3 regions of the Halopseudomonas salegens genome follow, and region 1 is predicted to be linked to each of the others. Evidence: riboswitches for the same ligand, from Rfam matches in the RefSeq annotation. Region 1 holds a riboswitch; each other region holds the start of a gene.
What was found. A riboswitch is a leader RNA that binds a small molecule or an ion and turns the genes downstream of it on or off. The one in region 1 is predicted to bind cobalamin.
Positions count from the first base shown of each region.

Region 2: linked by a shared signal. The riboswitch ahead of BLU07_RS02410 (ribonucleoside-diphosphate reductase subunit alpha) and the one ahead of btuB (TonB-dependent vitamin B12 receptor) in region 1 are both predicted to bind cobalamin.
Region 3: linked by a shared signal. The riboswitch ahead of BLU07_RS00530 (TonB-dependent receptor domain-containing protein) and the one ahead of btuB (TonB-dependent vitamin B12 receptor) in region 1 are both predicted to bind cobalamin.

Region 1 covers NZ_LT629787.1:3,451,968-3,458,104, reverse strand. Annotated here, with positions in the region: gene BLU07_RS16025 (cobyrinate a,c-diamide synthase) at 1-422, opposite strand, end outside; gene cobO (cob(I)yrinic acid a,c-diamide adenosyltransferase) at 419-1,030, opposite strand; gene BLU07_RS16015 (hypothetical protein) at 1,027-1,605, opposite strand; gene btuB (TonB-dependent vitamin B12 receptor) at 1,663-3,546, opposite strand; cobalamin riboswitch at 3,661-3,905, opposite strand; gene BLU07_RS16005 (TRAP transporter substrate-binding protein) at 4,008-5,105, opposite strand; gene uvrD (DNA helicase II) at 5,395-6,137, opposite strand, start outside.
Region 2 covers NZ_LT629787.1:548,541-554,677, forward strand. Annotated here, with positions in the region: gene BLU07_RS02395 (leucyl aminopeptidase) at 1-1,360, opposite strand, end outside; gene lptF (LPS export ABC transporter permease LptF) at 1,531-2,637, shown strand; gene lptG (LPS export ABC transporter permease LptG) at 2,624-3,688, shown strand; cobalamin riboswitch at 3,766-3,982, shown strand; gene BLU07_RS02410 (ribonucleoside-diphosphate reductase subunit alpha) at 4,103-6,137, shown strand, end outside.
Region 3 covers NZ_LT629787.1:117,719-123,855, forward strand. Annotated here, with positions in the region: gene BLU07_RS00520 (acyltransferase) at 1-533, opposite strand, end outside; gene lnt (apolipoprotein N-acyltransferase) at 724-2,364, shown strand; gene BLU07_RS00530 (TonB-dependent receptor domain-containing protein) at 2,436-4,298, opposite strand; cobalamin riboswitch at 4,443-4,649, opposite strand; gene dxs (1-deoxy-D-xylulose-5-phosphate synthase) at 4,694-6,137, opposite strand, start outside.

The sequences.
Region 1 (6,137 bases):
AGATCCGCCTGATAGCTGGCCAGGCCATGGGCCATGGCGCCAAAGGTTTGCGCCATGCCCGAGCCATCGATGACCGCCAGTACCGGCACGCCGAAGCGTCGCGCCAGATCAGCTGCCGAGGGAGTGCCGTCAAACAGCCCCATTACCCCTTCAATCAGGATCAGGTCATTGCTGGCAGCGGCTGCAGCCAGCCGGCGCTTGCTTTCCGCTTCGCCAATCATCCACAGATCGAGCTGGTAGACCGGCTGGCCGCTGGCGCGGGCCAGAATCATCGGATCGAGAAAATCCGGACCACACTTGAACACTTGCACACGCCGCCCCTGCCGGCTGTGCAAACGTGCCAGCGCGGCGGTTACCGTGGTCTTGCCCTGGCCAGAGGCCGGGGCGGCGATCAAAACTGCCGGGCACTGTAACTGACTCAAAATTCCACTCCCTTCTGCGCCTTGATACCGGCCTTGAAGGCATGCTTGAGCATGCCCATCTCGGTCACCGTATCAGCGGCTTCAACCAGGGCTGGCGGTGCGCCGCGCCCGGTCACTACCACATGCTGGTGAGCCGGGCGACCGGCGATATCGGCCACCACCTGATCCAGCTCCAGGTATTTGTATTTCAGCGCGATATTCAGCTCATCCATAATCACCAGGGCTACCGCCGGGTCACGCATCAGCTCGACGGCGATGGCCCAGGCGGCCTGCGCCTTGGCGATATCGTCCTGCCGGTCCTGGGTTTCCCAGGTAAAACCGGCACCCATCACGTGGTAACGCACCTGCTCGGGAAAACGGCGGAAAAAGGCCTCTTCCCCGGTGCTGCTGGCGCCCTTGATAAACTGCACGATGCCGACCTGCATGTCGTGACCCAGCGCCCGCGCGGCCATGCCAAAGGCGGAACTGCTTTTGCCCTTGCCGTTACCGGTCAGCACCAGCAAGAGGCCACGCTCATCCCGCGCCTCGGCTATCTTCTGGTCAACCACCACCTTTTTGCGCTGCATGCGCTGGCGATGGCGCTGATCGCGATCGGTGGGCTCGCTCATGCCTTGCGGTCCTGACCCAGCAATCCCTGTTCAGCCAGCAGGTAAAACACCAGATAAACAATCGCCGCTGCCGCTACATACATCGCCAGGTTGCTCAGGTATTGCGGATAGTAAGTGGCAATGCGCTCGACCAGCCCGCCGAAGCTGGTCTCTTCGAAGCGACCGGAGAAAAAGTAGAAACCGCCACTGGAAAACAGGTTGCACACCAGGGCTGCCGTCGCCACGGTCGGCGCCAACACCAGGAGGGTTACCGGGTGATCACGGTGCCAACCGGCGTACAACCGACCGGCAAACCACAGGCTGCCGTAGGCCGGCAACAAGGCCCAGTAAGCCACCGTCATGCAGTGGTGGCCGGCATTGATCCAGCCCACGCTGAGCACGTCCATGACCACCGCCTGCAGGAACAGCACGGGGAAGGCCCAGCGCGGTCGCAGGAACACCCCCGCAAGAAAAAACACCGCCCAGGAGGCGCTGGGCAAATTGACGAGACTGAAGTGCGTGCCGCGCGTCATGGCCATCAACAACACCAGTACAAGACCAACAGCCAACTGGCTGCGTTTGGATAGTGCGATCATGTCATCCTCCTTGGATGGTTTGGTTTCCACTGTTACTTTTACTTGCTGAATGTCCGTCTAGAGCATCTGGTAGCGCACGGTCAGATAACCTGCGCGACCCTGCTGCTGATAGCTGGCCGCGGTTTCGTAGTCGGTATCGAACAGGTTGCTGATCCGTGCCTGCAGGCGCCACTGATGGTTGAAACCATATTCCGCGCGCAGATCAAGGGTGCTGTAGCCGGACAATTCGTTGGTATTGGCAGCGTTGTCCCAGCGGCGACCTTCGGCATGCAGGCTGGCACCCACGGAGACACGGCCAAAGCGGCGATCGACATCCAGATTGAACAGCTGCTCGGGCCGACGGACGAGCAAATCACCCTGCCCCGGTCGCCGCGAACGGTTGGACGGGTCCTGCAAGGTCAGGTTGCCGGCCAGATCCCAGCCCCACCAATGCCCGGCCAGATCCAACTCAATACCCTTGATCACGGCCTTGTTGACGTTCTCCGCCTGCCAGACACCGCCACCCAGGTTCACGCTGGCAATCAGGTCATCTACTTCGTTGCGGAATACATTCACGGCCCAGTTCCCCCAATCGTGCTGACCACGCAGCCCGAGCTCGACGTTGCGTGACGTTTCTTCCTTGATGTCCGGGTTGCCAAAGTTGGGGAAATACAACTGATTGAAGGTCGGCGCCTTGAAGGCGGTACCAATACTGCCGACGGCTTGCAGACTATCGGTGAGTTGAAAGCCGTAGCCCAGATTACCGGTGGTGTGTTGGCCATGCTGTTGGTTGTCGTCATGGCGCAGACCCAGTTGCCATTCATGGCGACCCTGCTGGCCGAGGTACTGGGCGTAATAGCCCAGATTGGTCCGCCGGGCCTTGCGGTAATCGGTGGTGCTGCTCACCTGGTCGGTCAGGTGGTCCATACCCAGGGTCAGCAACTGACCCGGCGCGAGGTCAATATCGTTCTGCCAACCCAGGCTGTCGCGGCGGCTATCGAAGCGGCTGTTGAAGGTACTGCCGTTGAAATTGTCACTCTTGTCTTCGCTGCGCGCGGCTTGCAGGGTGACACGCCAGGGGTCGAGCGGCGCAAAGCGGGCATTCACGCCGTGCGTCTTCAGCACCGCATCGGTGTTGGCCTTGAAGCCGGAATCAAAGTCATTGCTGGAGTGACTTTCCAGCACGTGGCCGTCGATTTCCAGCCCGTTGGCGAAGCGATAACCAAGTTTGAGGTTGGCGGAGAGTTCCCGGTAGCCGTCATTGTCCGGATCCCCCCGCCCCGGGCGAGCATCAATACCCCGGGTCGACAGGCTGCTGACCCCGAGGTTGTACCAGGCATTACCCGCACCGCCCGACACCCCGGCGCTGCCAACATGGTGGTTGCGGCTACCAGCCGTGGCCGACGCCCAGGCTTTGGGCGCGCCCGTGCTGCCCTGACGGGTAAATATCTGGATGACCCCACCGATGGCTTCCGACCCATAGAGGCTGGAACGCGGCCCACGGACAATTTCAATGCGTTCAATCTGTTCAATCGGCAGGTTCTGCAGGGCCGCATTACCGCTGGTTACCGAGCCGACGCGCACGCCATCAATCAGTACCAGTACATGGTCACTGTTGGTGCCGCGAATGCCAATGCTGCTGGATTTGCCGGGGCCGCCATTATTGACTCTCGTTACGCTGGGCGTACGACGCAGAACATCCAGCGCGTCAGTGGCTTGCAGGCGCTCAATCGCGGCGCGATCAATCACACTCACAGCAGCCAGGTTGGCGGCGATCGGTTGGCTGGTGCGGGTCGCGGTGACCACCTGGTGGTCCAGGTGCAGGGGGGCAGCATGGGAAAGGCAGGCACTGGTCATCAAAGCCAGGGCGGAGAAGCCTCTGAAAAACGTAGGCGAGGCAGGCGCAGCAAGGCAGGTAGTTTTGCAGAGGTTTCCCAGGGGCGTGCGTGGCAACATCATCATCTGTGTTCGCTCCGTCGTACTCACCCGTACGACAACTGGTAGCTGATGACAGGCAGCTAGCGAACAGGCAGACGACCACACAAACGGGCCATGCACCCACAGCGCCCGCCGCACTGTCGTGAAATGCAGCAGGCCGGTCTCCGGACTCATGAGCGGACCTGGGTCCGATGATCCCGCCTTCCCGTGATTTTCACAGTGGCGATACAGGATCATCTGCCGCAGCACACCCTGAGGGTGGCGGGCACTCATTTACCGTTGCGGGGGCAGCGCCGGGATTGTTCTGAATAGCAGAACGCACCGGCTTCCCAGTTTCACCCGTTGGCACTTGGCCGTTGGGCACCTGAAGCAGCGATGGAGGTTAGTGGGTTTTGCGGATGGGGTCAATCGGCCGGCGAGCCGTTGACGGCCGCGCCACAGCAAGCGCTCCCTTGACGCTTGCGGTAGTGCTCTGCCTGCGACGCTTAATCGCGCAAGGCATACATCGCTTGCTCACCCAACTGCTGACTCGGCCAGACCTTTTTGCGGAAAGCTTCCATCGAGTCCCAGATTTCGCGGTTGAGTTCGCTGCTGTCAGCGGTTTCTTCCAGCACATCGATAGAGAGTTCGTGCAGGCGAGTCAGCACATCATCCGGGAGTTTGCGCAATTGGACCTGATGCTGGTTAACCAATGTATCCAGCGCTTCGGCATTGCGCAGGGTATATTCGTCGAGCATGGCCTGGTTGGTCGCTCGGGCGGCAGCACGGACAACTTCCTGCAAATCACTTGGCAGTTGCTCGAAAGCTTGCTGGTTGATGGTCAGTTCCAGTACCGCACAGGGCTCCTGCCAGCCGGGGTAATAATAATATTTGCCCGCCTGGTGCAGACCAAAGGCCAGGTCGTTGTAGGGGCTGACCCATTCGGTGGCATCGATAACCCCGGTTTGCAGCGCGGTAAACATTTCACTGCCGGGAATGCTCACGGTGGTAACACCGGCGCGTGACATGACCTCACCGCCAAAACCCGGGATGCGCATTTTCAGCCCGCGCAGGTCATCCAGGCTGTTGATTTCACGATTGAACCAGCCGGCCATCTGCACCCCGGTGTTGCCGCAGGGCAAGGGCATGACGCCAAAATCGGCATAAGCGCGCTGCCAGAGCTCCAGACCACCCGCGTTATACAGCCAGGCATTCATTTCCTGGGCATTCAGGCCGAAGGGCACGGCGGTAAAAAAGGAGGCGGCGGAGGTTTTACCACGCCAGTAGTAGGCTGCACTGTGCCCCAACTCGGCAGTGCCGCCGGCGACGGCATCAAAGACTTCCAGTGCGGGCACCAGTTCACCGGCGGCAAACAGCTGCACCTGCAGACGACCGCCAGAGAGCTGGTTGACCAGGTCGGCAAAGTACTCGGCCGTGGTGCCCAGGCCGGGGAAATTCTTTGGCCAGGACGTGACCATGCGCCAGCGAAAACGCTGTTGTGCCTGGCCCTCGCCTGCTACTGCCGGCTCATCACTGCGGCAACCGCTAAGGGCCGCCGCACCCAAGCCCAGTCCAGCGGCGGTCAGTAGTTCACGTCTTTTCATTTAAAGCTCCAAGTAACCAGCAGCAAGCTAGCTGTGCACACATCATTGTTATTTTTACTCGACACCAAAAATACCGATTAAACCGGTTCGGCATGTTAGCCCAACTGTCACCCACCGGTTCTGGACACGCCGTAAACCCTTCCCTGGGGGCTCGTAGATGCCATCCCTGGCATCTAACGGTCCAGAACCGGTGGGTGACAGTCGGGCTATCAGAGCTTTGTGCAGTCTTTAGACTTTAAAGCCCCGCCCGTTTAAGCCTGAAGCAAAAAACTCTCGGGCACTTCATAAGCTAGAGCGCCTCAAGCTTGGCATAGGCAACCATCAGCCACTTGCTGCCTTCGCCATCAAAATTGACCTGAATGCGGGCTTGTGCGCCCTGGCCTTCGTAATTCAGTACCACACCTTCACCAAACAGGCTGTGCAATACCCGCTGACCCAGGGCAAAACCGGTACTTTCAGTGGCTTCCGCCTGGAACATGTTGTGACGGGGACCGAAGGGGCGGCTGACCTGGTTGCCCAGGCGCACTTCGCGGATCAGTTCGCTGGGTATTTCGCGCACAAAGCGCGAGACCTTGTTGAAGGTTTCGCTACCGTACAGGCGGCGGGTTTCGGCCCAGGTAATCACCAGTTGCTGCATGGCGCGGGTGATACCGACATAGGCCAGGCGGCGCTCTTCTTCCAGCCGGCCCGGCTCTTCCAGACTCATCTTGTGCGGGAACAGGCCTTCTTCGACACCCGCCAGGAACACCAGCGGAAATTCCAGCCCCTTGGCACTGTGCAGGGTCATCAGTTGCACACTGTCTTCATATTGATCAGCCTGGGTATCGCCGGCTTCCAGCGAGGCATGGGCGAGGAAGGCAATCAGCACGTCGCCCTCCGCTTCCAGCTCCGCCTGATCGTTTTCAAAGGCGCGTGCGGCGGACACCAGCTCTTCGAGGTTTTCCACCCGTACCTGGCCTTTGTCGCCCTTTTCATTTTCATGAAAGCGCAGCAGGCCGCTTTGCTCGACCACCTGCTGTACCCGGCTGTGCA
Region 2 (6,137 bases), 890 kb from region 1:
AACGCGACAGGAAGCAAGCGGCTGTGATGGTGCCGGCCTTGGGGCCGCCGATATTGGCGATGTCGGCAAAGGGGCTGTCCAGCTGTTCCTGGTATTCGTCATACAGGGGCAATTGCCAGGCCCGGTCATTGGCCTGCACGCCGGCTTTCAGCAGTTGCTGAATCAGGGCTTCATTATTGCCCAGCAGTCCCGTGGTATGGGCGCCCAGAGCAACTACACAGGCACCCGTCAGGGTAGCAATATCGACCACACTGGCCGGCTTGAAGCGTTCGGCATAGGTCAAGGCATCGCACAGCACCAGACGGCCTTCGGCATCGGTATTGAGAACTTCAATAGTCTGGCCGGACATGCTGGTGACAATGTCGCCGGGTTTGGTCGCGGTGCCGCTGGGCATATTCTCTGCGGCGGCAACCAGAACGACCAGGTTGATCGGCAGTTTCAGGCTGACAACGGCTTTCATGACGCCGAATACAGTGGCGGCGCCGCACATGTCGTATTTCATTTCGTCCATGTTGGGCGCAGGTTTCAGGCTGATGCCGCCGGTATCGAAGGTTATGCCCTTGCCAATCATGACATGCGGCTGTTGCTTGGCCTTGCCACCGTTATAGCTGAAGCGGATCAACTTGGCGGGCTCGGCACTGCCGTTGGAGACTGACAGCAGCGAGCCCATGCCCAGTGCTTTCATGTCTTTTTCTTCCAGCACTTCAACGTCGAGTTCCTTGTGCGCCTTGCCCATCGCCTTGGCTTCTTTCGCCAGGTAGGTCGGCGTGCACACATTAGCCGGCAGGTTGCCCAGGGTACGGGTCAGGTCCATGCCGGCGGCAATCGCCTGGCCATGCTCGACAGCCAGTTGCAGTGGCTGGGTGTCAGCCTTCTCTTCCGCCCACAAAAAACACTTCTTCAGCTTCGGCTTGTCGGCTTTCTTGCTCTTGAACTGGTCGAACTGATACAGCTCGGCAGCAATGGTTTCAACGATCAGGCGAGAGCTGGCGTAGGCATCGCGACCGCTGACATTCAGGGCGCTGAGCGTCAGCACAGCATCGCCGGCACCTCGGTCCTTGAGGGTGCTGATGGTTTTTTGCACCAGCTTGCGCAGGCCGCGCTCATTCAATTCGTCGGCCTTGCCGGCACCGATCAGCAGTACGCGCTGCGCGCTGATACCGGCCAGGCCGAACAGCATGAGGGTTTGCCCGGCCTTGCCGCTGATGTCACCATGCTTGATGGCGGCACTGATCTGGCCATTGCAGGACTGATCCAGTTCGGCCACCGGGCCGGTGAGTTGGCGGCTGTCGTGAATGGCTACGACCAGGCAGCCAGTCTTGATCGTTTCCAGCTTGCCGTGCTTGACGTTGAACTCCATGGTGCTCCCCGAGACAAAACGATTGGTTTGACTGATAATACGCCCCACAGCGTTGCAAGTGTGGCGCGGCTGTCGACAAAATCTGTTGAAAAACCTTTCCAGCTGCGGTGGTCTTTCAGGTCATGCCAGCATTCTGGCCTATTATCACCGCTTGAGCCAAGGACCCGATCGTGATTGTTTTTCGCTACCTTAACCGCGAAATCCTGCAAACCCTGCTAGCCGTCAGCGGGATCCTGCTGCTGATCATCATGAGCGGGCGCTTTATCAAATATCTTGCCCAGGCCGCCGCCGGCCAGCTGGATGCCAGCATCCTGTTTCTGATCATGGGCTATCGCCTGCCGGACTTCCTGGTGCTGATTCTGCCCCTGGGCATGTTTATCGGCATTCTGCTGGCATACGGGCGCATGCATCTGGACAGCGAAATGACCGTGCTGTCCGCCACCGGTATCAGCGAGCGCAAGATTCTGCTGTATACCCAGGGCGCAGCGGTGCTGGTCATGCTTTGTGTCGGCGTGCTCAGCTTCCTGTTGGCACCTGCTGGCGTTTACAAAACCCAGCAAGTGTTCAATGAGCAGGATGCCATGACCGAGTTTGATACCCTGGTGGCCGGTCGTTTCCAGTCGATTGGTCGTAATGCGCAACGGGTGACCTATGCTGGCGGATTGAGCGATGACCGCACCGAGTTGCAGGATGTATTCATCGCCGAGCGTCAGGGCAGTGGTGCCGATGCCCGTATTGGTGTACTCGTTGCCGAGTCCGGAAGGCAGCAAATGAACCCGGATGGCAGCCGTTATCTGATCTTGTTCGACGGTTACCGATATGACGGTCGCCCCGGCGCGGCTGATTTTCGTACCATTGGCTATCAGAGCTATGGTGTGCTCTTGCCCCGCCCCGAGGTGGTGACTGAGGTTACCGACCGTGAAGCGTTGCCCACGCTGAGTCTGTTCGGTAGCGATGATCTTCGCCTGCAGGCCGAGCTGCAGTGGCGCATAGCGATACCGCTGCTGGTGCCCATCGTTGCGTTTTTTGCCGTTCCGCTGGCGCGGGTCAATCCCCGGCAAGGACGCTATCTCAAACTGTTGCCGGCGATTCTGCTGTACATGAGCTACCTGGCATTACTGATTACCGCACGGAGTTGGCTGGAAGAAGGCCGAACCCCGGCCTGGATTGGATTGTGGTGGGTGCATGCCCTGTTCCTCTGTGTGGGGCTGGTACTCAACCGACAGGCCTTCTGGCAGCCCCGTGCCGGCAAGGAGGTCAGTCATGCGCCGGCTTGATCGCTACATTGGCAGGGCGGTGCTGTTCAGCATTCTGGTTGTATCCATGATTATCCTCGGGCTGGATGTCCTTTTTGCCTTCATCAATGAACTCGATACCCTGCAAGGCAACTATGGTTTGTCTGAAGCCATAGGTTATGTCCTGTTGACTGCCCCTCGACGCCTGTACGACATGCTGCCGCTGGCTGCCTTGATCGGCTGCCTGGTAGGTCTGGGTACGCTGGCGGGCAATTCCGAATTGACCGTTATGCGTGCTGCCGGGGTGTCCTTGACGCGCATCACGGTGGCTGTGATGAAACCCTTGCTGGTGCTGATGCTGGCCGGTGTGCTGATTGGTGAGTATGTGGCTCCCTTCAGTGAAAACCTGGCCGAAAGCCGCCGCGCTGTTGCGCAAAGCAGCGGTGAAGCGATCAGTTCATCCCGTGGGCTGTGGCACCGCGAAGGCAATGATTTTATTCATATCAATGCGGTGCAGCCGAATGGGGTTCTGCATGGTGTGACCCGGTACCGCTTTGATGACCAGCGTGACTTGCTGGAAACCAGCTTTGCCCGACGGGCCACTGTGCAAACGGAAGGTTGGCGGCTAGAAGAAGTTGAAAGCACCCTTTTTCAGGCGGATGGGCGGACTGAGGCGGTGGTCAGCGAAGAGCAGGTGTGGGCGCTTGAGCTGACACCGGAACTGTTGCGCGTGGTCGTGCTGGATCCCGATGTGCTACCGATAAGTGGTCTCTGGCAGTACCAGCGCTACCTGGCGGAACAGGGGCTGAACAATAGTCTGTACTGGCTGTCTTTCTGGAAGAGATTATTCCAGCCGTTGGCGACAATTGCCCTGGTTTTCGTCGCCATTTCCTTTGTTTTTGGCCCCTTGCGCTCGGTTACGCTGGGTCAGCGGGTGTTTACCGGTGTACTGGTCGGTTTCAGCTTCCAGATTCTGCAGGATTTGCTGGGGCCATCCAGTCTTGTATTCGGCTTTTCGCCACTGATTGCCGTGCTCTTGCCGATCATTGGTTTGCTGCTGATGGGCGCTTGGCTGATGCGGCGCGCGGGCTGAAGCGCGCTTTCCGCGCCAATCGGAAAGTGTGTGCAGGACAGGTTTATTGTTGACTTGTATCCATCGTTTTATCTGTATATAGTGATTTCAATCTTGGTTATCTACCACATATAGTGATCATTCGCTGATCAGGTGGTAGAGGGAATCCGGTGAGAATCCGGAACTGACGCGCAGCGGTATAGGGGAACGCGTGTGGCAGCATGACACTGGCGTAGGCCGGGAAGTCGCCACACAAGGCCGAATCACTGATTCACGCCCCTGAGTCCGAAGACCTGCCAGGAGGAGAAGCTACGGCTTCTGAACTGCACCTTCGCGATTCAAGGTGAGCAGCGTGAGCCTCCCGGTACCGTGCCCGGGTGCGCACCTGTTTACGCGAAGGCAATGGAATTCAACGCGTATACAGGAAAAATTATCATGTCTGCTTCCGCTCTTGCTGCTGCTCCACCTTCCGCCGCAGCCGATACCCATACCCTGCAAGTGATCAAACGCAATGGCACCCTGGTGGGTTTCAATGCGTCCAAGATCAGTGTTGCCGTGACCAAAGCCTTTCTTGCCGTACAGGGGGATCAGGCGGCAGGGTCGGTGGCGCTGAATACGGCTGTGCGCGAGGTGACCGAGCAGGTTGTCCAGGCGATTGGCCGGCGCTTGCAGGCGGGCGGCAAGGTGCATATCGAAGACATTCAGGACCAGGTTGAGCTGGCGCTGATGCGCGCGGGTGAGCAAAAGGTTGCCCGCGCCTACGTACTTTACCGTGAAGAGCAGTCACGCAAGCGTGCGGTTGATGCGCCGATGGAAGCGCATCCGCACCTGACGGTGAAAAAGGCCGATGGCAGCTCGGCGCCGCTGGATCTGGGCCTGATGAAGCTGCAGGTGGAGCAGGCCGCGACCGGTTTGCAGGGCATTGATTCGGCTTCATTGCTCGAGGACGCGCTGCGTAATCTGTATGACGGCATTGAAGAAACCGAAGTGCTGGAAGCGCTGATCATGACGGCGCGCAGCCGCATCGAGCAGGAGCCGGATTACAGTCAGGTCACCGCGCGTTTGTTGCTCGAGCAACTGCGTCTGGAAGCCGCACTGGCGCTGGGTTTGCCGCAGAATCAGAGTCTGGCTGAGCTGTATCCGCAGGCATTGGCTGCCTTTGTTGATGCCGGCGTTGGTTACGAATTGCTGGATGAGGCCATGCTCGGTTTCGATCTGCCGCGTCTGGCCGAGGCGCTGCGCCCCGAGCGCGACCTGCAGTTTGGCTTCCTCGGTTTGCAGACCCTGTATGACCGGTATTTCCTGCACTGGAACGAGGCTCGGCTGGAGCTGCCGCAGGTGTTCTTTATGCGTGTGGCCATGGGCTTGTCGCTGCGCGAAGACGATCCCAATGCGCGCGCTATCGAGTTTTACAACCTGCTGTCGAGCTTTGATTACATGGCCTCGACGCCAACGCTGTTCAACAGTGGAACACGGCATTCGCAGCTGTCGTCCTGTTACCTGACCACCGTGCAGGATGATCTGGAAGGCATTTACGGTGCGATCAAGGACAACGCACTGCTGTCAAAATGGGCGGGTGGTCTGGGTAATGACTGGACGCCCGTGCGTGCCCTGGGTTCACACATCAAGGGTACCAATGGCCAGAGTCAGGGCATTGTGCCTTTCCTCAAGGTGGTCAACGACACAGCCGTGGCGGTGAACCAGGGTGGCAAGCGCAAGGGTGCGGTCTGTGCCTACCTGGAAAGTTGGCACATGGATATCGAGGAATTCCTCGAGCTGCGCAAGAACACCGGTGACGAGCGCCGCCGTACCCATGACATGAATACCGCCAACTGGGTGCCGGACCTGCTGCTGGAGCGGGTGCGTGATGACCGCGAATGGACCCTGTTCTCACCCAGTGACGCACCGGATCTGCATGACCTTTACGGCAACGCCTTCCGCACCCGTTACGAGCATTACGAGGCGCAGGCGGCAGCGGGCAAGATCAAGCTGTTCAAGCAGATCCCGGCCAAGCAGTTGTGGCGCAAGATGCTCACCGTGCTGTTTGAAACCGGTCACCCGTGGATCACTTTCAAGGACCCGTGCAACCTGCGTTCGCCGCAGCAGCACACTGGCGTGGTGCACAGCTCCAACCTGTGTACGGAAATCACCCTGAACACCAGCGCTGAAGAAATTGCCGTGTGCAACCTGGGCTCGGTCAATCTGGCCGCGCATATCCGTGACGGCAAGCTGGATGTCGAGCGGCTGGAGCGCACCGTCAACACCGCCGTACGCATGCTGGATAACGTCATCGACATCAACTTCTACGCCGTACCCCAGGCGCGTAACGCCAACCTGCGTCACCGCCCGGTCGGTCTGGGTCTGATGGGCTTTCAGGATGCCTTGTATCAGTTGGGACTGCCTTATGCCTGTGCCGAAGCGGTCGAGTTTGCCGACACCAGCATGGAGCAGTTGAGCTATTTCGCCATTC
Region 3 (6,137 bases), 460 kb from region 1:
TCAAGATAGTTGACTACGGTAACTGGAATACCATGGAATTTCTCGCAGGCACGGCGGGTAATGTCGAGGTCTTTGCCTTTGTCTTCGGGGTGCTTTTCCAGATGAGCCTTGCTGTAACGCTTCATGAACGGGTAATCCAGAGCCCAGAATGCGAGGCCTAGAAAGGGCACCCAGATCAGCTCCTTTTTCAGGAAAAACTTGTAATAGGGTACTTTGTAGTTCAACGCCTGCACCAACGCCGGAATATCCACCCAACTCTGATGGTTGCAGATGACCAGATAGGAGTGATCGCGGTATAAGGGTATGTCACAGCGGATATCCCAGCGAGTCGGCGTGAGCAGGGCAAAAATGCTTTTATTGAGTTCTGCCCATGTGTTGGCGATCCACATGATGGCGCGGGAGGTTTCGCGCCGCACCCAGGGGTGCGGAATCAAGGCTTTGATGATGCCGAGCAGCAGCATTGGCCCGATGCCGATCAGGGTATTGATCAGCACCAACAGACAAGTCAGGATTCCGGTTAGCCAATTGGGCATAGCAAGCATCTCATGGTCGTTTTGTTGCCAAGGATACCGATTTTTGCCGCTGACAGCCTAGTGTTCACCCGTTCAGGCGATGGGGGCAGGCAGAAGGCCAGTGCTAGGGTTGATGTCCAATAATCAAAAATATGGCTATCTGATTGCCTGCCAAACTGGCTGGTCGCTATCAGGTTTACAGGGGTAGATGATGTCCCGATTCAATCCGCTGCTCAGTCGACGAGACAGCTTTTCTCTGTTGGCAGCGGATGCCAGACCCGAACGCAGCTTCTTGTCTGCCGGCATCCTGGCGATAGTCAGCGGTATTCTCTGGTTCATTCCCTGGTTGGCCCCGGCTCTTTTTGTGACCGCGTGGCTGGCCCCCGTTCCTCTCCTGATGGCACTGCAGCGTGCCAATGCATTGCGTGCATTCCTGCTTGGCTGGTTAGCCGGTAGTGTCTGTTTTGCCGGCGCCGGATACTGGATGATTGATTTCGCCATCAACCTGCGTGGGGTCAGTTGGCCGACGAGTCTGGCTTTGGCGTCTCTGTTCTGGATCTATGCCGGATTGGCTCTGGGTGTTGGCTGTTTATTGGCCCAGTTTCTGCGCCGGGCGTTTCCTGCCTGGCAATTTGTCACTTTCCCCTTGGCCCTGGTCGTCAGCATGGGGGTATTCCCATTGCTGTTCGAGACCCGTTTTGCCGAAGCTCAGACCGGATTTTTGCTCGCCTTGCAGGGCGTTGATCTGGTCGGCGCTCAGGGTCTTGACTTCCTTATGCTGATGTTTGCCGTGCTGATCTTTCAATGCTTGAGCTGGCGTCACGATGCCGGGCGCTGGTTGCGCCACCCCAGCCTGCTGGGATGGGGGTTGCTGGTGGTCTGGTTTGCCTACAGCGGCAGCAGCTGGCTGTATTGGGAGCGTGAGGTGGCGGGGTGGTCGACCAAGCGGATTGGCCTGGTGCAACCCAATGATGCGCCGAGCATCGAAGTGCCGCCGCCGCCGCCCGGCTTTTCTCGCGAGAATCCACCGGAAATGCAGGCCAGCCAGCGGCTGGTGGATGCGGGAGCCGAATTGATTATCTGGCCAGAGGCGCGTTACAAAGGGTATTTCGAGCGCTATTCGGTGCGTCAGGCCTACGCTCGGCAGGTCGCCGAGTGGGGCGTACCGCTGGTCTTCCATGATGCGGAATCACAGTGGGTGGGTGGTGAGCAAGTGGGGTTCAATACAGTCAGTTTGCTGGATGCCCAGGGGCACGGCGGTGGCCACTATCGAAAGATGGAGAGAATGCCTTTTGGTGAATATCTACCGGCTTTTTTCAGCATGCCGGGCATTGACTGGTTGACCCAGCGTTTTCTCGGTGAGTTTCTTCGCCCGCTGGCAGCGGGTAGTCATCATGGGGTGTTCTTCCTGGATGATCTGCTTCTGGTACCGAAAATTTGCTATGAAACTGCGTTTCCGGCTTCGGTGGCGGCAGCCATCGGTGATGATGCGGCAGGCAAGGTGCTGCTTTTTGTCTCGCAGGACAACTGGTTCGGTGAAACCAGTCAGCCATTCCAGCATCGCGACATGTCCATTGTGCGCGGGATCGAAAACCGCGTCCCCATGATTCATGTGATCAACAACGGGCCTTCCGTGGTGGCCAGTCCCAGTGGTCGGGTTGTTGCCAGTACGCGGGCTTTCAGCCAGACAGAAATGGTTGCCGAGATGCCTTTCTCGGCAACCGCGGGCGGCAGTTTTTTCAGCCGAAACCCGCTGTTATTCAACACCTTCATCAATGTGCTGATGATGATCCTGCTGGCGCTGGGGATTGTGCGCTACGTCAGACGGATGCGTCGAAACCGGAAAGGCTGACAACCCGGTTCATCACAGCCTCGCCTGGACTGTTGGGCGACGCGGGCCTGGTTGGCAGGCCCGCGCTGCCATCACAGGTGTGGTGTCCAGGTAACTGCCAGCAGGGCAGTGCGGCCCGGTTGGGCATAGGGCAAAGTGAGTGATGGTGCGGGCCAGGGGCCAGTCGGGCGTGAATAGGTACCCAGTGCGTAATCACGGTCAAACAGGTTTTGTACTTTCAGCTCCCAGCGCAGGCTCTGACTGGCTTGCCAGCTACCGCGAAGATCCAGCGTGGCATAACCGGACAGGGTGCCGTCATTGCTCGGGTTACGGAAGCGTTGGCTGAAAGCCTGCCAGGTGGCACCAATGCCGATGTCGCCGAACTGGCGGTCCAGGTCCTGACTGATGCTGCGCTTGGCGCGCAGTTGCAGGGTATGCCCGGTGTCGCGATCACGCGGGTCGATCAGGGTAATGGCAGTACGGCTGTTCCAGCCAAGCAAGGTGGTATTGATGGCTGCTTCGGCACCCTGGATGCGGGCACGATTGATATTTTCCACTTGCGACGTGCTCGGATTCCAGGCAATCAGGTCATCAATCGTATTATGGAAAAGCGCGGCTTCAATGTCGGCCTGAGCCAGTTGGCCTCGCCATTGCAGTTCCCAGTTTTTCGAGGTTTCAGCGTTCAGGTTCGGGTTGCCACCCCAGCCAGGCGGGGCGTAGAGATCATTGAAGGTTGGCGCACGGAAGCCTTCGGAGTAACTCAGAATCCACTGCTGCCAGTCGCCGACCGGAATCGCCAGCGCCGCGTTGAAGCTGCTCTCGGTACCGAAATGCTGGTTATCGTCATGGCGCACACCAACCTCGGTAGAAAACTGGTCGGTGGTCCAGCGGTGCTGGGCAAATACCGCCCAGTTTTCCCGACTGGTCTTGCTGTAGGCATTGGTTGAAGACAGACGATCCTTGTGCCAGTCGCTGCCCAGAGTCAGGTCGTGTTCAGGGCTGAGTGTGAGCTGATTCAGCCAGCTGGCTGAATGCCGGGTGGTTTCGATCGAGCCATCATTCCACGGGCTGCCGGAGCCGACGGTCTTGTTGCGATCAAAACTGCGACCCAACTCCAGCCGGCTGCTCCATACCTGGCTAAGTTGGCCCTGCAGGTGGGCCTGATAGCTACTGACGCGGAACTGGTCTTCCGGGTTGCCGGGGACGAGATCAAAGGCATCATCAAATTCGTTCTTGCCGCGCTGGTCATTCAGGCTCAGGCCCGTCTGCCAGTCAGCGTTCAGGGCGTGGGTTACATTCAGGTACAGCGCCTTGTTGCGGCTAGCATCACGGTCACTGTCGTTGCCGACCTGATCAGTAGTGCGATCAAAGCCATGGGTTTCATCCAGGCTGGCACCGAGGGCAAAGCGGGTGTCCTGATTGCCACCCATCAGGCTGACACTGTGCTCCCGGGTATGTTCGGTGGCCATGCCCAGCCGCACTGTGGGCTGCAGCCCCGGCTCGGGCTGGCGGGTAAATATCTGGATCACACCGCCAATGGCGTCGGCGCCGAACACCGAAGAGCGTGGCCCGCGAATGACTTCAACCCGTTCGACATTGTCGATGTTCAGGTAATCGATACGGGCGATGCCGGCGGTGGTAGAGGCAATGCGCTGCCCGTCAACCAGTACCAGGGTCTGGTTGGTATTGGTACCCCGCAGGAAATAGGACGGAATACCGCCATTGCGGTTTTGCTGCAGGCCGGGTACGCGGCTGAGCAGCTCGGGTACGCTGCGTGCCTGCAAGCGCTCGATGTCACTGCGGGTAAACACGGTATTGGCCGCCAGCGCGGCGCTGCGTGGTTGTTCCACGCGTGAAGCGGTTACCAGGGTATCGGGTAGTTGATCGACCGGGGTGTTGGCCTGAGCAATACTGGTGGCCAACAGGGCCGGCAGCAGTAAAAAACGGGTTTTCATTCTGATTCCTCAAAAGTGATGCTTTTGAGGAGGGCGGGGAGTCAGTGAGCAGTGTCGCAACGAAACAGAGGGAGCGGGCTGCTGCGCCGACCGGTATCGCCCTCCGCGACACCTCAGCAATGCAGGCTCTGGCCGATAGCCACAAGCTCTGCTTCACACTGGGCCGGTCTCCGGGCTCGGGATACCAATGACATCGCCTTCCCGTGCAATGCACAGTGGCGTAAATGATGTCACCGACAGGCGGAGCCTGTGATCCCTTACCGTTGCGGGGGCAGCGTCGGACTTGCACCGACTTCCCGTTTCACCCGCCGGTCATTTTACCGGTCGGGCACCCAGTGTGACTGGAAGCGGGAAGGATTCTGGGCGCTTGTGATCGGGCGGTCAAGCCCGGCGTGTCATTGACCGGTCAGGCGGGCGCGTATCTGACGCTCAATGCCGGCAGCGTCGAGACCGCATTCAGCGAGCATTTCCGCCGGTTTGGCGTGTTCGGTATAGACGTCCGGCAGGCCGAGATTGAGCACGGGCGTGCGCAGGCCCTGCGCCTGCAGCCACTCATTGACCCCGCTGCCAGCGCCACCCATCACTGCATTTTCTTCGACGGTGACCAGCAGGTCGTGCCGGGCAGCCAATGCGTTGATCAGGTCGGTATCCAGGGGTTTTACGAAGCGCATATTGGCCACGCTGGCATTCAGCTGCTCGGCGGCCTGCAGTGCCGCCGTGTGCAGGGTGCCGAAACACAGTATGGCAACCTGCTGACCCTGACGGGTTTGCACGCCGCGGCCAATGGGCAGTGGGTTCAGTGCCGGTTCAACAGCAACACCAGGTCCGGTGCCACGGGGGTAGCGCACGGCCGCAGGGCCATTGTGCAGGTAGCCGGTGGTGAGCATCTGCCGGGTTTCATTCTCGTCGGCGGGCGCCATGATCAGCATATTGGGCAGGCAGCGCAGGTAAGACAGGTCGAAACTGCCGGCATGCGTCGGGCCGTCTTCACCCACCAGGCCGGCGCGGTCAATGGCAAAGAGTACGTCCAGGTTCTGTACCGCAACATCGTGAATCAGCTGATCATAGGCACGCTGCAGGAAGGTTGAATAGATGGCGACAACCGGCTTGGCACCCTCGCAGGCCATGCCGGCAGCCAGAGTGACTGCATGTTGCTCGGCAATGGCGACATCGAAGTAACGCTCCGGGAAGCGTTCGCTGAAAGCGACCAGGTCCGACCCTTCCTTCATCGCCGGGGTAATACCGATCAGGCGCTCATCACTGCTGGCCATATCGCACAGCCATTGACCGAAAACGCGGGAAAACTTGATCTTGTTGGCCGGTCGACTGGCAACCGGACTGGGTTCCAGCTTGGTGATCGCATGGTAGCCGATCGGGTCTTCTTCGGCGGGAGCAAATCCTTTGCCCTTGCGGGTGATTATGTGCAGAAACTGTGGCCCCTTGCGCCCACGCAGATTGCGCAATGTGGTCACCAGGGTTTCCAGGTCATGGCCATCGATCGGGCCAATGTAATTCCAGCCCAGTTCCTCGAACAGGGTACCGGGCACCAGCATGCCTTTGGCGTGTTCTTCCGTCTTGCGCGCCAACTCCCAGGCCTTGGGGATTCTTGACAGTACCTTCTTGCTGCCTTCGCGCATGTGCGCATAGGTCGAGCTGGAAAGAATCTTCGCCAGGTAATTCGACATGCCGCCCACGTTGCGCGAGATCGACATGTCGTTGTCGTTGAGTACCACCAGCATGTCGGCCTCGACATCGGCAGCGTGATTGAGTGCCTCGAAGGCCATGCCGGCGGTCAGCGCACCATCACCAATAACCGCTACGCTGTGACGTTCAACACCC